One region of the Marcopretia estuarina LEGE 06307 genome, then DNA from elsewhere that is predicted to be linked to it. Evidence: predicted binding sites of a transcription regulator. Region 1 holds the regulator's gene; each other region holds the start of a gene.
What was found. Region 1 encodes NtcA, which controls nitrogen genes in cyanobacteria. Its sites were predicted from a motif close to GTANCNNNNGNTAC; they were not measured.
Positions count from the first base shown of each region.

Region 1 (3,206 bases):
TTGTTGGGCCGCAGGTCGGGGAAGCCGAGCACCTGCTGCTCGCCGCGCAGCACGTTGGCGGCCGAGAGGATGCTCACCACCCAGTTGCCACCTTTCTGGATCAGGGCCTCCAGCTTGGCGATGTCTTCGCGGGGCACCAGCAGGATCGGCCGGTTGACCGGTTCCCCCGGCAGCACCCGCTGAAAGGCCGACTGGTTGGCCTGGCGCAGCAGGGCATCGATGGCGGCACGGGCCTGGCCCGGCTGCTTAACGCTCACCTTGGCCGTGGCCAGCGGCTGGCCGCTGCTGATCACCACATCGCCGCGGCGCAGGGCGATCAGCTTGGTTTCCAGATCTTTGAGTTCGGCCTGGCCGGAGGCGATCTGCCCCTTCACGCGGGCCAGCTCCGCTTCAGTGCGGCGGATGTCCTGGTCGCGGGCGCGGATGTCGCTGTTGAGCCGATCGCGCTGGCGCAGCAGCTGCTGCTGCTGGTTCTGCAGCGGCTGCAGCTCACGGCGCAGGCGGCCCGCCTGCTGCTCCACCGCCACCAGCTGGCGGCGCGCCTGCTGGCGGCCCCGTTCGGCCCGGCCCACCGCCTGCTGGGCGTCGCGCTGGGCCGAGAGGCTGCGCTTCAGGGCGGCATCGCTGCGTTGGACGGCGTCGCGGCTGTCCCGCAGCTTCTGCTCGAGGCTGTCGAGCTCGAACAGGCCGGTGCGCAGCCGCTGGCTGACGGCCAGCATCAGGCCGAGCGAGACGGCACTGATCAGGCTGCCGGTGAGCACCGTGATCAGCACCGCGGTGTTGCGCGGGCGGAGGTTGAAGAGGCTGAGCCGGGCCTTGCCGACGCGGCTGCCGAGGCGATCGCCGAGGGTGGCGAGCACCCCCCCGAGGGTCAGCAGGGCCAGGATCAGCAGCCAGCCGGACACGATTCAGGGCGAGGGGGTCCAGTATCGGCCGCGGGCCTTCAGCTGAAGCGTTTGGCCAGGGCCACCGGATCGAACACGGTGATCTTCTTGCGGTCCACCTGCACGAGGCCGGCCTGACGGAGGTCGCCGAGCAGGCGGGTGATGGTGACGCGGGTGGAGCCGATCGCCTCGGCGATCGCCTGGTGCGACAGGCGCAGATCGATGGTGATGCCCTCGGTGCCGGGGACACCGAAATCGCGGCAGAGCACCAGCAGGAAGCTCACCAGCCGCGAGGACATGTCCCGGTGGGTGAGGGTCTCGATCATGGTCTCCGTCTGCAGGATGCGGGAGGAGAGGCCCTGGAGCAGCAGCAGGCCCACGCTGGCATCCTGCTCGATGGCACGCCGCACGGAGCTGGCGGGGGCGGCCACCAGCTCGACGCGGGTGAAGGCGACGGCGTGATAGAAGCGATCGGAGCGCTGGCCGGTGAGCAGGGAGAGCACGCCGAAGAGGCTGTTCTCGCGCAGCAGGGCCACGGTGATCTCCTCGCCGCTCTCATAAACGCGGGACAGCCGCACGGCGCCACGGCGCAGCAGGTAGACGCGCTCGGCCGGGTCGCCGGGGAAAAAGATCGTTTTGCCGCGCTCCACCGTTTCGCTGGTGCAGCCGCTCAGCCCACGCATGACGTCCAGCAGGGTGCTGGAGCCACTGGCGGAGGAGGCCAAGCCGCTGGTGACGGGCGCGGGGGTGGTGCTGGTGCGGCTGAATCCGCGCATCGCGCCGACCATGACGGTTGGACAAGTGGTTGGAAGCTACGGATCGACTTCCGTGCTCCATGTAGCCGATCACACTAACTGGACGGTTCCCTGTGGACATCCGTCTGCAGAATCCCAGTGCCGACGGGATTTCCGCAAAGTAGTACAGGGCTACACACTAGGGGTGGTGTGCGATTGGTGTTTCGGGGCCTGGCGCCGCTACATTCGGCTTCGCGATCCACCGGGGTGTTGATGACGGCCAGCCTGCTCAACCCCTCCATGCCCAGCGGTGGTGGGCCTTCTGGTGCTGGCCCTGCCGGTGGCCCCCGTTCCCACGGCCCGGGGCGCCCCCATGGCGCGGCCGCGGCTGCGCCCGTAGCCCCTGTGGCACCCACGGCACCCGTGGCACCGCGCCCGCTGGCCCTGGTGCCCCCCGCCCAGACCGAAGGCCAGCTGCAGGTGCACACGGCGCCGTTTCGCGGCAGTTTCTCCGGCGTGTTCAGCCAGGCGTTGCGCAGCGCGGGGCTGGGCAGCCGGGTGCTGATCAGCCAGTTCCTCAAGGGCGGCGTGGATCAGGGGCTGGAGCGCAGCCTGTGGCTATGCGGCCGGCTGCAGTGGCTGCGGCCCGCCATGCCCGCCTGCCTGACCGAACCGGCCGCCGCGGAGCCCGAGGGGCCCGGTGCCCAGGAGCAAGAGGCGGTGCTGGAGGTGTGGGGCTACACGCGGTGCCAGCTGCTGGATGGGGCGGTGGATCTGATGGTGCTCGACGAGCTGGGGCTGGCGATCGCGCTGGGCTACCTGCCGGCGGCGGAGGTGGAGGCCACGTTGGAGCAACGGCCCGCCCATCTCGATGTGATCCTCACGGGGCCATCGATGCCGCCCGCGCTGCTGGCGATGGCCGACCAGGTGACCCAGCTCCGCCGCAACTGCTGACCCCATGCTCAAGTGCGACCGCTGGATCAACGAACAGGCCGCGGCGGGCATGCTCGAACCGTTCCAGGCCACGCTGGTGCGCCACCTCGATGCCGAGAACCGCACAGCGCCGGTGCTGAGCTACGGCTGCTCCTCCTACGGCTACGACCTGCGGCTCTCACCCAAGGAGTTCCTGATCTTCCGGCATGTGCCGGGCACGGTGATGAACCCGAAGCGGTTCAATCCGGCCAACCTGGAGCCGGCGCCCCTGCACCACGACGACGACGGCGACTACTTCATCCTGCCGGCCCATTCCTACGGACTGGGGGTGGCCCTGGAGCTGCTGCGGGTGCCGGCCAACATCACCGTGATCTGCCTGGGCAAGAGCACCTATGCCCGCCTCGGCATCATCGTGAACACCACCCCCGCTGAAGCCAGCTGGGAAGGCCACCTCACCCTGGAATTCAGCAACTCCTCCGGCGCCGATTGCCGCATCTACGCCAGCGAAGGCATCTGCCAGCTGCTGTTCTTTGAGGGCGAGCCCTGCCAGACCACCTACAGCGACCGGGCCGGGAAGTACCAGCACCAGCCGGAGCGGGTGACGTTGGCGAAGGTTTGATGGGGATTCGGGGAGTGGGGAGTTGTGGAGCAGGTC
Region 1 covers NZ_JBSJOY010000004.1:209,266-212,471, reverse strand. The annotation lists gene ACWJI3_RS10810 (DUF3084 domain-containing protein) at 1-905, opposite strand, end outside; gene ntcA (global nitrogen regulator NtcA) at 944-1,672, opposite strand; gene ACWJI3_RS10800 (cob(I)yrinic acid a,c-diamide adenosyltransferase) at 2,024-2,572, shown strand; gene dcd (dCTP deaminase) at 2,577-3,170, shown strand.

Region 2 (3,206 bases), 160 kb from region 1:
CTTCCTCCTGACTGCTGCCCGCGGCTCAGCAGCCGCGGGTGACCATCCAGGGGCGAGCCGCACTTTCCCTGAGCCGGGGCTTGGGGCTTTCTTCGCGCACTTCCTTGCGAACCAGCCGGGGTTCACTGGCTTCCTGCTTGAGGCGGAAGCCACCGGACAGTGTCATGGGCGGGCTGAACACTCTGTTACCGGGATTGCCACAACTCGGACAGTCCGTATCGTTCTGGCGGGCGTCGATGCTGCGCCACACCTCGTAGTTGTCGCAGCCGGAAGCGCAGCTGAATTCGTAGACAGGCATGGAGAAGAGGAGAAAAACAGGGAGGACCAGCTGGCGGGTCGTTTTCAAAGAACCGAGTGATTCCCGCAACAACCCTGCTGCGCTGATGGGAGTTGGAGCCGACAGCGACAGGGGAGGCGGCGGCCCGCAGGGATGGCCGTAGCCGTCACCAACAACGTTGGCGACGGCTACGGCCAGCAGAGGGGGAGGGAGCCATGACGTGGAGCCGGCGTGGAGCCACCGAACACCCACCTTGCCGAGGCAGAGGCGGCGGTGGCCCCTTGCGGGCCATCAACAGGGAAGAATGTCCTGGTCGAAGATGGAGGTGGGAATCGCCAGGGTGCAGCAGGCATTGGGAATGTCCACGATGCCGCTGATCCTGCCCTCCACCGGCGCACAGCTCAGCAGCAGGTAGGCCTGCTCACCGGTGTAGCCGAAGCGCTTGAGATACTCAATGGCGTTCAGGCAGGCGCGTCGGTAGGCGATGTGCACGTCCATGTAGTGCTGCTTGCCTTCGAATTCATCCACGGAGATGCCTTCGAACACCAGATAGTCGGTGAAGTGGGGCTCCACCGGGCTGGTCTTGAACATGGGATTGACCATCCCATACTTTTCGACGCCACCTTTGATGATCTCCACATGCAGATCGAGGTAGCCCGACATTTCAATCGCGCCACAGAAGGAAATTTCCCCATCGCCCTGGGAGAAGTGGATATCGCCCATCGAGAGCTTGGCGCCTTCCACATACACGGGGAAGTAAATGCGCGTGCCCTTGGTGAGGTTCTTGATGTCGCAGTTGCCGCCGTGCTCACGGGGCGGCACGGTGCGGGCCGCTTCGTTGGCCACACGCTCGAAATCGGCGCTGGGCAGCGTGCCGAGGATGGCGCTGTTGGGGTTGGGCAGGGCCGCCAGCACGGGCTCGCTGCCGGAGAGGCCGGCGCCATAGGTGCGCCGATCCGGGGCCGTGTTCACCAGCTCGGTTTCGCGGCGGTTCCATTCCCGCAGCAGCTCGTGGGAGGGCGCACAACCGATCAGGCCGGGGTGGGTGATGCCGGCGAAACGCACACCGGGGATATGGCGCGATGAGGTGTAGATGCCTTCGAAATCCCAGATCGCTTTGGCTGCCTTGGGGAAGTGATCGGTGAGGAAGCCGCCGCCATTCTCTTTGGCAAAAATCCCGGTGAAGCCCCACTCATCTCCCTGCAGCGCACCCACATCAAGGATGTCAACCACAAGAATATCGCCAGGTTGAGCTCCATTCACCCAGATCGGGCCGCTGAGCACGTGCACCACTTCCAGGTTCACATCAGCGATATCCTGGGGGTCGTCATTGTCCTTGATCTGGCCATCCGTCCAGTCCTTGCATTCGATCCGGAAAACCTCACCGGGGTTGACAGAAACGACGGCGGGGATATCGGGATGCCAGCGGTTGTGGCCCGGCATGTCCTGTTGATCCATCGGCTTGGTGAGATCAACCTTGAACAGCGTTTTTGGCATCGCAAACGAGGCGTGGTTTCATCTCCATCGAAATCCACAGGTGGATTCGCGGAAGTGTCATCGGCTACCAGACCCACCCAGTTTGGCTGCGGCAACACAGGCGTGCATGCCGCAGCAGCACAGCACACAGCGGCGGCAGGATCTGCCGAGCCGATCCGTTATGTCGCTGGCCGCGCCGTGCTGTCGTTGAAGGTGCCGCGGCGGCAGAGATTGTCCTTGAGGCGATCGGTCCAGGCTTGACGCGAGAGCACTCCCGTGCTGTCAACACCACCATCGAAATGATAAAGAATCTGCCAACGCGTAGCAGTGGAAAACTTTCCGGCGTCGGCGAGATCGTTCAGTTCATTGCCATAAATATTGTCATACGTTGGCCAGTTGGGCTCGTTCTCGAGGCTGCAGACCGCATTGACCTGATACAGCCTGGCGCTGCTGTCTGGCTGTCCCTCCGTCTGCACGCGCACCACGCCTTTGTACAGGCCGTTGGGCAGCCCTGGCACGAAGGCCTTGGCCAGGGTCACATTGGCGGTGCCCGCCCGCACCAGCAGATCGCCGATCTCGGCCTGCTGAGCGGGTGTTTCGACGGGAGCCGTGCGGCAGGCACTCAGGCTCAAAGCCGCCACCACCATCGCTGCCGCTGCGCTCCAGGCCCGTCCGGACGCCAACCCCATCACCCAGCTCTGCACCGTGAAGCCTCAGAACATAGGCTCGCCGCCCATGGCGGCGGTGGCCGGCGGCGGCGAAGGTCACCCAGCTGCCAGCAGCCGGCGCCAGAACGCTTCAGGCTCCGGCTCCAGCGGCTGCGGAGAACCGTTCACACTCAAGACCGGACGGCAGCCGAGGCTGTTGATCAGCAGCACGGCACTGCCTGGGCCCAGAGGACAGGGACCTTCGCGGACCAGGCCCAGCGCCAGGGCGCGGCCCCGCATCACCCCCGGCAGGCAGCCGCTGGTCAGGGGCGGTGTGAACCACTGGCCGTCACGCCGCACCAGCAGGTTGGCCGTGGTAGCGCAGCAGAGGCCGCCGGCCGTGCTCTCCAGCAGGGCATCGGCGGCGCCGGCGGCCCGGGCCTCACGCCGCGCCTCGATGGCGGGCCCGTAGGCGAAGGTTTTGCAGCGGCTCAGCAGGCTGGAGGCATTGCGCCGCTCCCTGCGGCTGACAATCACCGGCACGGGGTCGAACTGCGGCGCCGCGGCCGTGAGCTGCAGCCAGAAGCGGGGCTGCAGTGATGGGGCACCGGGTGCCGGCAGCTCCACACCCCGCGGCCCCGTCGCCTCACCAGCGCCAGCCTCCACCGCCGGCGCGCCGCGGCTCCAGTTCAGGCGCAGCGCGCCGGTGTGGATGCCGCTGCGGGACACCGCCTCCGCCAGCAGGGCGCGCACCCGCTCATCGCCGGGGGGTGGCTCCATGCCCAGCAGGGCGGCGCTCTGCGACC
Region 2 covers NZ_JBSJOY010000004.1:364,283-367,488, forward strand. The annotation lists gene ACWJI3_RS11545 (FmdB family zinc ribbon protein) at 26-298, opposite strand; gene fmdA (formamidase) at 569-1,774, opposite strand; gene ACWJI3_RS11555 (hypothetical protein) at 1,933-2,400, opposite strand; gene ACWJI3_RS11560 (aminotransferase class IV) at 2,518-3,206, opposite strand, start outside.
Region 2: the regulator NtcA is predicted to act here: its motif matches at 1,829-1,842, upstream of fmdA (formamidase).

Region 3 (3,206 bases), on a different contig from region 1:
GCAGATCAGCTCCACTAAGCCGAATAGCCGGCCTATGATCTCCGCACGTAACAGCGCGAGTATCGTCATCAGTTCGCGTTAGACAGTTCTTCCGTCCCCGTGGCGGCAAACTCTATAGCGATCATCGGTCGATTAGGATGAGATGGGTCTGATTCGCGACACATTCACAGTTACCCAGAGTTCAGTCAATGCACTGAATGTGCTGGTAATGGATCCGAATAGCTCTGGGAGCCTCTATGTGCTTGTACCTACTGGCTGCAGCTTCTCATGGGGAATGAGGTGGCCAAAGGCTCCCCATGGACGCTCTTCTGTGATCGAACTGCTGCAACCAGAGAATTTGCTATCACGCCGTTGCTGCTGCTCCCTTTGTGTGGAGTGAGTCCATGCGTCACTATCTCAGGAGGCCCTACTCAAGACTTATCTTGTTGGCGCCATTTTAGAATGGCTCGGGATTTCACTCACAGGCCCCCAGTGCCACTCCACTCTTTGTGCCCTCTCGAGAAGCCCAATGCTATGGGAATGCCTTTCACCAGGAGTTAGGGCAGAGATGGTTTCGGCAATCAGGCCATGGTTCGTTCCTTCTGCCTGGAGCCGAGAGTAGCCAAAAACATCAAAGTCCACAGCATACAGAGTATTCGCGAGATTTACTTCCTCCGGAGTGACGGCCTCCTCGGTGTTGCCGGCAGGATCTTGGTCTGCAAGAGTCTTGCTCGCCAGATCCTCGATTTCTGGCGGCAAATTCAGTTTTTGCGCAAGATTGCACACGTCGTTTCGTAGGCTTTCGCAGCGTACAATATGGTCAACCCACGGTTCTTGGCCATAGTGAGAGAACCAGTGCATTGGCATTGAGTGAACGAACCGAGGATCGCGTAGACCGTGCCTGATCGGGACTTCTCGCATGTAACTTGATCTGGATAACATTGTGGGTCCACTTTGATTTGCAATTCGTTCGTCTTCTTTGGAGTATTGACGGCAATACTCCTTGATCGCAGAGCGTAGTCGTTGATAGGGATTGCGCACTGCAGCAATGACGGTGTAGTTTCTTAAAGAGTGGTAAGCAGGGAAATGGAATAAATCATCAATGGGCAGGTGGGCCAAGTCAACGTGCCGTTTAAGTTTTTGACTGTAGGCAAAGTTGAAGTAACTTTCCATATCCTCAGGTTTTGAGCCTGCAGAAAAAACTGCACGCAACTCTTTGCCTGCGCACTTCGGGATATGAAGAAAGACCAATCTGAGATCGTGCCTAATGATCATCGTCGAACGATTATTTCGTGTTGCAGTTCGATGATGATAGAGGCTTCCCTTGCCATTCTTAAGATCCAAAGCAAGCTTCGAAACAAATGATCAAGCCCTTCTGAAGCCTCCCAGGGAAACTCAGCAAAGGGCATCGCATTAACTGAGCCATGACCCTGCTATCGCAGGGCAGGGCTGGATTCATGGGGGTCCTGCGGCTTGGGTTGGTACCTACCAGCACGTGCACGATCAGGCAGCGCTCCAAGCGTCAAAAGGTCATGGCGGAGAGGATGAAGGTGCCGCCTGGCAGGTGCTGATCGGTCTTTGCGAACCTTTTAACTGACATGGCACGAGTGAGGCCAACAGGGAACCAGGAAGACCAGAAGGAAGGTTCCGAACCATTCATTTCGGCCTGGTCAAGCCGCTGGCCAGCCCCTGCGTACCGCTCACTCAACCAGATTGTTGGGCACCAACGACGGTCACACAACAGGCGAACTCCCGTATCTCTTCCCCCATTTCCAGCAGCCTCCTGAGCGTGTCCTAAGAGGCATCACGTCCGATCCTCACCCCTCGTCCCAACCGAAGCCCTGATCGTCCCAGGCTTTCGGATCTTCGAGCGGTTCCAGGTGGGTGAGCACGTGGGTGCGTGGCAGCGCCTGGGCGATCTCCCTCTCCAGCCGGTCGCAGAGATCGTGGCCGGCCTGCACGGTCCAGTGGCCTGGCACGAGCACGTGGAAGGCCACGAAGCGGCGTGAACCAGCCACGCGTGTGCGCAAGGCGTGGAAATGCAGCTCCGGCGTGGCGTAGGCAGCGAGCAGGTCTTCCAGTTGTTTCTGGTCGGGCTCGGGCAAGGCCCGATCGAGCAGTCCGGAGGCGGTTTCGTGCAGCAGCTTCCAGCCGGTGACCAGGATGTTGAGCGCCACAGCAATGGCGATCAGCGGGTCGAGGATCGTCAGACCGGTGAGCTTGACCAGTCCGATTCCCAGCACCACACCGAACGAGGTCCAGACGTCGGTGAGCAGGTGGTGGGCATCGGCCCGCAGCGTGATCGAGTGGAAGCGACGCGCCGCCCGCAGCAGCAACCAGGCCACCAGGCCGTTCAGGGCCGTGGCCACCAGGGAGAGCGCCAGGCCGATGCCGAGTTGCTCCAGGGGCTCCGGGTGCTGAAGTCGTCCCACGGCCGCCGTGATGATCGCCAAAGCCGCCACCACGATCAGCACACTCTCCAGCCCGCTGGAGAAGTACTCGGCCTTGAAGTGGCCGTAGGGGTGAGAACGGTCGGCTGGCTTGGCGGCGAGCGTGAGCGCCCAGAAGGCGCCGAGCGCCGCCACCAGGTTCACCCCCGATTCGATCGCATCGGAGAGCAGCCCCACCGACCCGGTGAGCTTCCAGGCGGCGGTTTTGAGCACGATCGTGGCCACGGCCGCCCCTACCGAAACCAGGGTGTAGGTGCGAGGTGAAGCGAATCCCATGGATACCGGGCGCGGTGGCAGAAAGGCGCTCCCTGGCGATGCTGATGCCGCCGGAGGGGATTGCCAACCACCAAGGGTGCTCTGCGATGCAGGGCCTGAGGTGGCGGTGCCGCCTCAGGCGTGGGTGCCGCTTCTTGCGCAGGGTTCAGCCCCTCTGCCGGCTCTGCTGGTTGAGCTCGGCGGAGCTGCCCGCGCCACTCACGGCCTGGCGCGCCAAAGGTGGCGGTGGTGAACACCAGGAACAGCACCTTGGACACCACCGAGAGGCTGCGGGTGACGGTCAGCAGCGACGTGCGAGAGGCGGAGACGTCGAAGCTGGGGGAGTCGGTGCAGCTGGACATGGAGTGCGGCGACGTAGCAGGGCGATGGGACGGTGTCGTTCTCCCCTTTGCTGGGACCATCTGCCTCCGTTGGCCCGGCTGCAGGCGCGGAGCCTTACCCGGAGCGAGGAGGGAAATCGGTTGCCGCCAGAAGGGATGGGCTGAGTCCATCAACACCACG
Region 3 covers NZ_JBSJOY010000001.1:578,691-581,896, forward strand. The annotation lists gene ACWJI3_RS02925 (sulfotransferase family 2 domain-containing protein) at 418-1,254, opposite strand; gene ACWJI3_RS02930 (cation diffusion facilitator family transporter) at 1,797-2,705, opposite strand.
Region 3: the regulator NtcA is predicted to act here: its motif matches at 1,461-1,474, upstream of ACWJI3_RS02925 (sulfotransferase family 2 domain-containing protein).

Region 4 (3,206 bases), on a different contig from region 1:
ACCGCAAGGCTTCCCGCTGGGGCTCCAGCAAGGGCTCCAGCAGTACGGGCAGGTCAGCAGGCATGGCAGGACCAGCGCCACCACCGGCAGCCGTTGCGTTGCCCCCGTCCCGCTCCTGCACCTGGCGCGCCGGCGTGCGATCGAGACGCAGGCCGAGCAGGTCGGGGCGGCTGTAGTGGCCCACGCTGTCCATCATCCGTTTGCGCTTGGTGATCAGGGCCGGGTCGAGCTCGGCGATCGCCAGCCCTTCCCCCTCCGGCAGCGGACCCGCCAGGTAGCGACCTTCCGGGCTGATCACGGCGGTGTGGCAGCCCCCCTGGCAGGCCTTCTGCAGCGCCGGATCCGGCGTGATCTGATCGAGGTCGGCGGGATCGAGCCAGGCGGTGGAACTCACCACGAAACAGCCCGCCTCCAGCGCGTGGTGCCGCAGGGTGACGGCCGTCTGCTCACTGAAGATCGGGCCCACCAGCGAACCGGGGAACTGGGCGCAGTGGATCTCCTCCCCCTGGGCCATCAGGCTGAAGCGGGCCAGCGGGTTGTAGTGCTCCCAGCAGGCCAGGGCACCGATGCGCCCCAGCGCCGTGGGCACCACCGTGAGGCCGGCGCCATCGCCCTGGCCCCACACCATGCGCTCGTGATACGTGGGGGTGAGCTTGCGCCGCTTCAGCAGCAGCGCGCCGTTGGCGTCGATCAGCAGCTGGGCGTTGTAGAGGCTGCCGCCCTCCCGTTCGTTGATGCCCAGCAGCACGTGCATGGCATGCTCGCGCGCCGCGGCCGCGATGCGGCGCAGCGCCGGACCCGGCACCGTCACCGCCTGCTCATAGAGGCGCAGATGGGAGCGCCCCATCAGCGCCGGCGGCTCCACGAAGGAGAAGTAGGGGTAATAGGGAAGAAAGGTTTCGGGAAACACGATCAGCTGCACCCCCTGGCCGGCCGCCTCCGTGATCGCTGCCAGCACCCGCTCCACAGACCCCTCCAGGCTGTGCAGCACCGGACGGATCTGGGCGGCGGCCACGACGATCGGGCCGTTCATCGTCAGAGCGTCCAGGTGTCGAGGATGAAGGCGCCTTCCTTGCGGTGCATCAGCACGATGTCGAGCACATCGAGCGGATTCACCGGGGTGATGCCCGCCATCAGTGCCCCCTCGCCATGGCCGTAGAGGGCCTGAAGGGCGAAGCGGCAGGCATACACCTTGCCGCCCTGGTCCATGAACTTCTGCAGGCGGGCGTTGAAGTTGAGGTGGCCGTCGAAGGCGGCATCACCGAGCTTGGGGAAGCCGCGCTGCACTCCGAGGGTGACACCGGGCCCGTAGAGCAGGATCGAAGTCTCGAAGCCCTTGTTGATCAGGCGGCTGGCCTGCAGCAGGTTCACCAGGCCGATCGAGCCTTCGAACGCCACGGTGTGAAAGGTGATGAGCGCCTTTTCGCCCGGTTCCGCCTTCACATCGGGGAACACCTTCTCCTCGTAATCCACGAGGAAATCGCCAGGTTGATTGGCGGGGCGGGTGACCTCAGGCATGAACCGGCGACCTGCGAAAGAAACAGCGTCACGACCATGCACCAGGCCTGTGTGAACTTACGTAGCAGCAGGCACCAAACGGCAGAGCCCGTGCTGGCCTGCGATTTGGTCTTGATTGCTACCGGGCCGCCCCTCACGGCAACTCACGATGAGGAGGGTGATGGCCTGGCCGCGCCACTGTCTTCCTCCCCTTCTCTTCCTCCCCTTCGCCGCCTGCCCGTGGGGTCAGCCTCCACCTCACCCGCCGCTTCTGCCGCTGAGACCATCGCTGCATCTCCCGGTGGCACACCTGCGCAGAGCGCGGCAACCGACGGCGCTGCCGCCCCCGTCACGGCGCCGGTTGTGGTGATCGGCGGCGGCCAGGCGGGGCTGTCGGTGGCGAGCTGCCTGCAGCAACGGGGCATTGAGGCGCTCGTGCTGGAGCGCCACCGGGTGGCCCACGCCTGGGAGCAGCAGCGCTGGGATTCCTTCTGCCTGGTCACCCCCAACTGGCAGTGCCGCCTGCCCGGCTTCCCCTACGACGGCGATGATCCCGACGGCTTCATGGGCCGTGAGGCGATCGTCGACTACGTGCGCCGCTTCGCCGAACGTTCAGCCATCACCGTGCGGGAGGGGGTGAGCGTGGAACGGCTGGTGCCCAGCAGCAATGGCTACCGCCTGCTCACCAGCGCCGGCGTGGTCGACACCGAGCAGGTGGTGATCGCCACCGGCGCCTACCACCACCCGCGCCGCCACCCGATGGCCGAGCGGCTGCCCGGCAAGGTGCTCCAGCTCGATGCCCGCGACTACCGCCATCCCGATCAGCTGCCGGAGGGCCCGGTGCTGGTGGTGGGCAGCGGTCAGTCGGGCTGCCAGATCGCCGAAGATCTCTTCCTGGCCGGGCGTCGCGTGCACCTCAGCGTGGGTTCGGCGCCCCGTTCGCCTCGCCGTTACCGCGGCCGCGACGTGGTGGAGTGGCTGGAGCGGATGGGGGTCTACGACACCCCGATCGACGCCCATGCCGATCCCCGCGCCATCCGCCACAAGACGAACCACTACCTCACGGGCCGGGACGGCGGCCGCGAAATCGACCTGCGCCAGCGGGCCAGCGAAGGCATGGTGCTGCATGGCCGGCTGGAGCGGATCACCGCAGCGGGCCTGAGCTTTGCCGACAACCTGGCCGCCAACCTGGATGCGGCCGATGCCGTGTACACCCGCATCCGCGCCAGCATCGACGCCTACATCGCCGCCAACGGCCTCGACGCGCCGCTGGAGCCGCCGTACCAGCCCTGCTGGCGTCCTGCCCCGAGCCGCGAGCTCAGCTTGATCGACCTCTACAAGGAGCCGCTGGCCGCCGTGATCTGGTGCACGGGTTACCGCTCCGATTTCAGCTGGGTGGAAGTGCCGGTGTTCGATGGCAGCGGCGAACCGGTGCACCACCGGGGCATCACCCAGGCCGAGGGGCTCTATTTCATCGGCCTGCCGTGGCTGCACACCTGGGGCTCGGGCCGCTTCTGCGGCATCGGCGGCGACGCCGATCACCTCGCCCAACGGATCCAGCAGCAGCTGCAGCCTCGCGGCAGCCGGACGGAGCCGCTGGAATGCACGGCACTGCTCGGCTCATGACGGCTGTGGACCATCCAGCGGCGACCCCTTCCGTGGACGACCATCCAGGGGCGACCCCATCAACCGACGCCAGCGCCCTGATC
Region 4 covers NZ_JBSJOY010000002.1:205,436-208,641, reverse strand. The annotation lists gene ACWJI3_RS05320 (Nit6803 family nitrilase) at 1-1,033, opposite strand, end outside; gene ACWJI3_RS05315 (MSMEG_0572/Sll0783 family nitrogen starvation response protein) at 1,036-1,518, opposite strand; gene ACWJI3_RS05310 (MSMEG_0569 family flavin-dependent oxidoreductase) at 1,861-3,123, shown strand; gene ACWJI3_RS05305 (fatty acid desaturase) at 3,099-3,206, shown strand, end outside.
Region 4: the regulator NtcA is predicted to act here: its motif matches at 1,627-1,640, upstream of ACWJI3_RS05315 (MSMEG_0572/Sll0783 family nitrogen starvation response protein).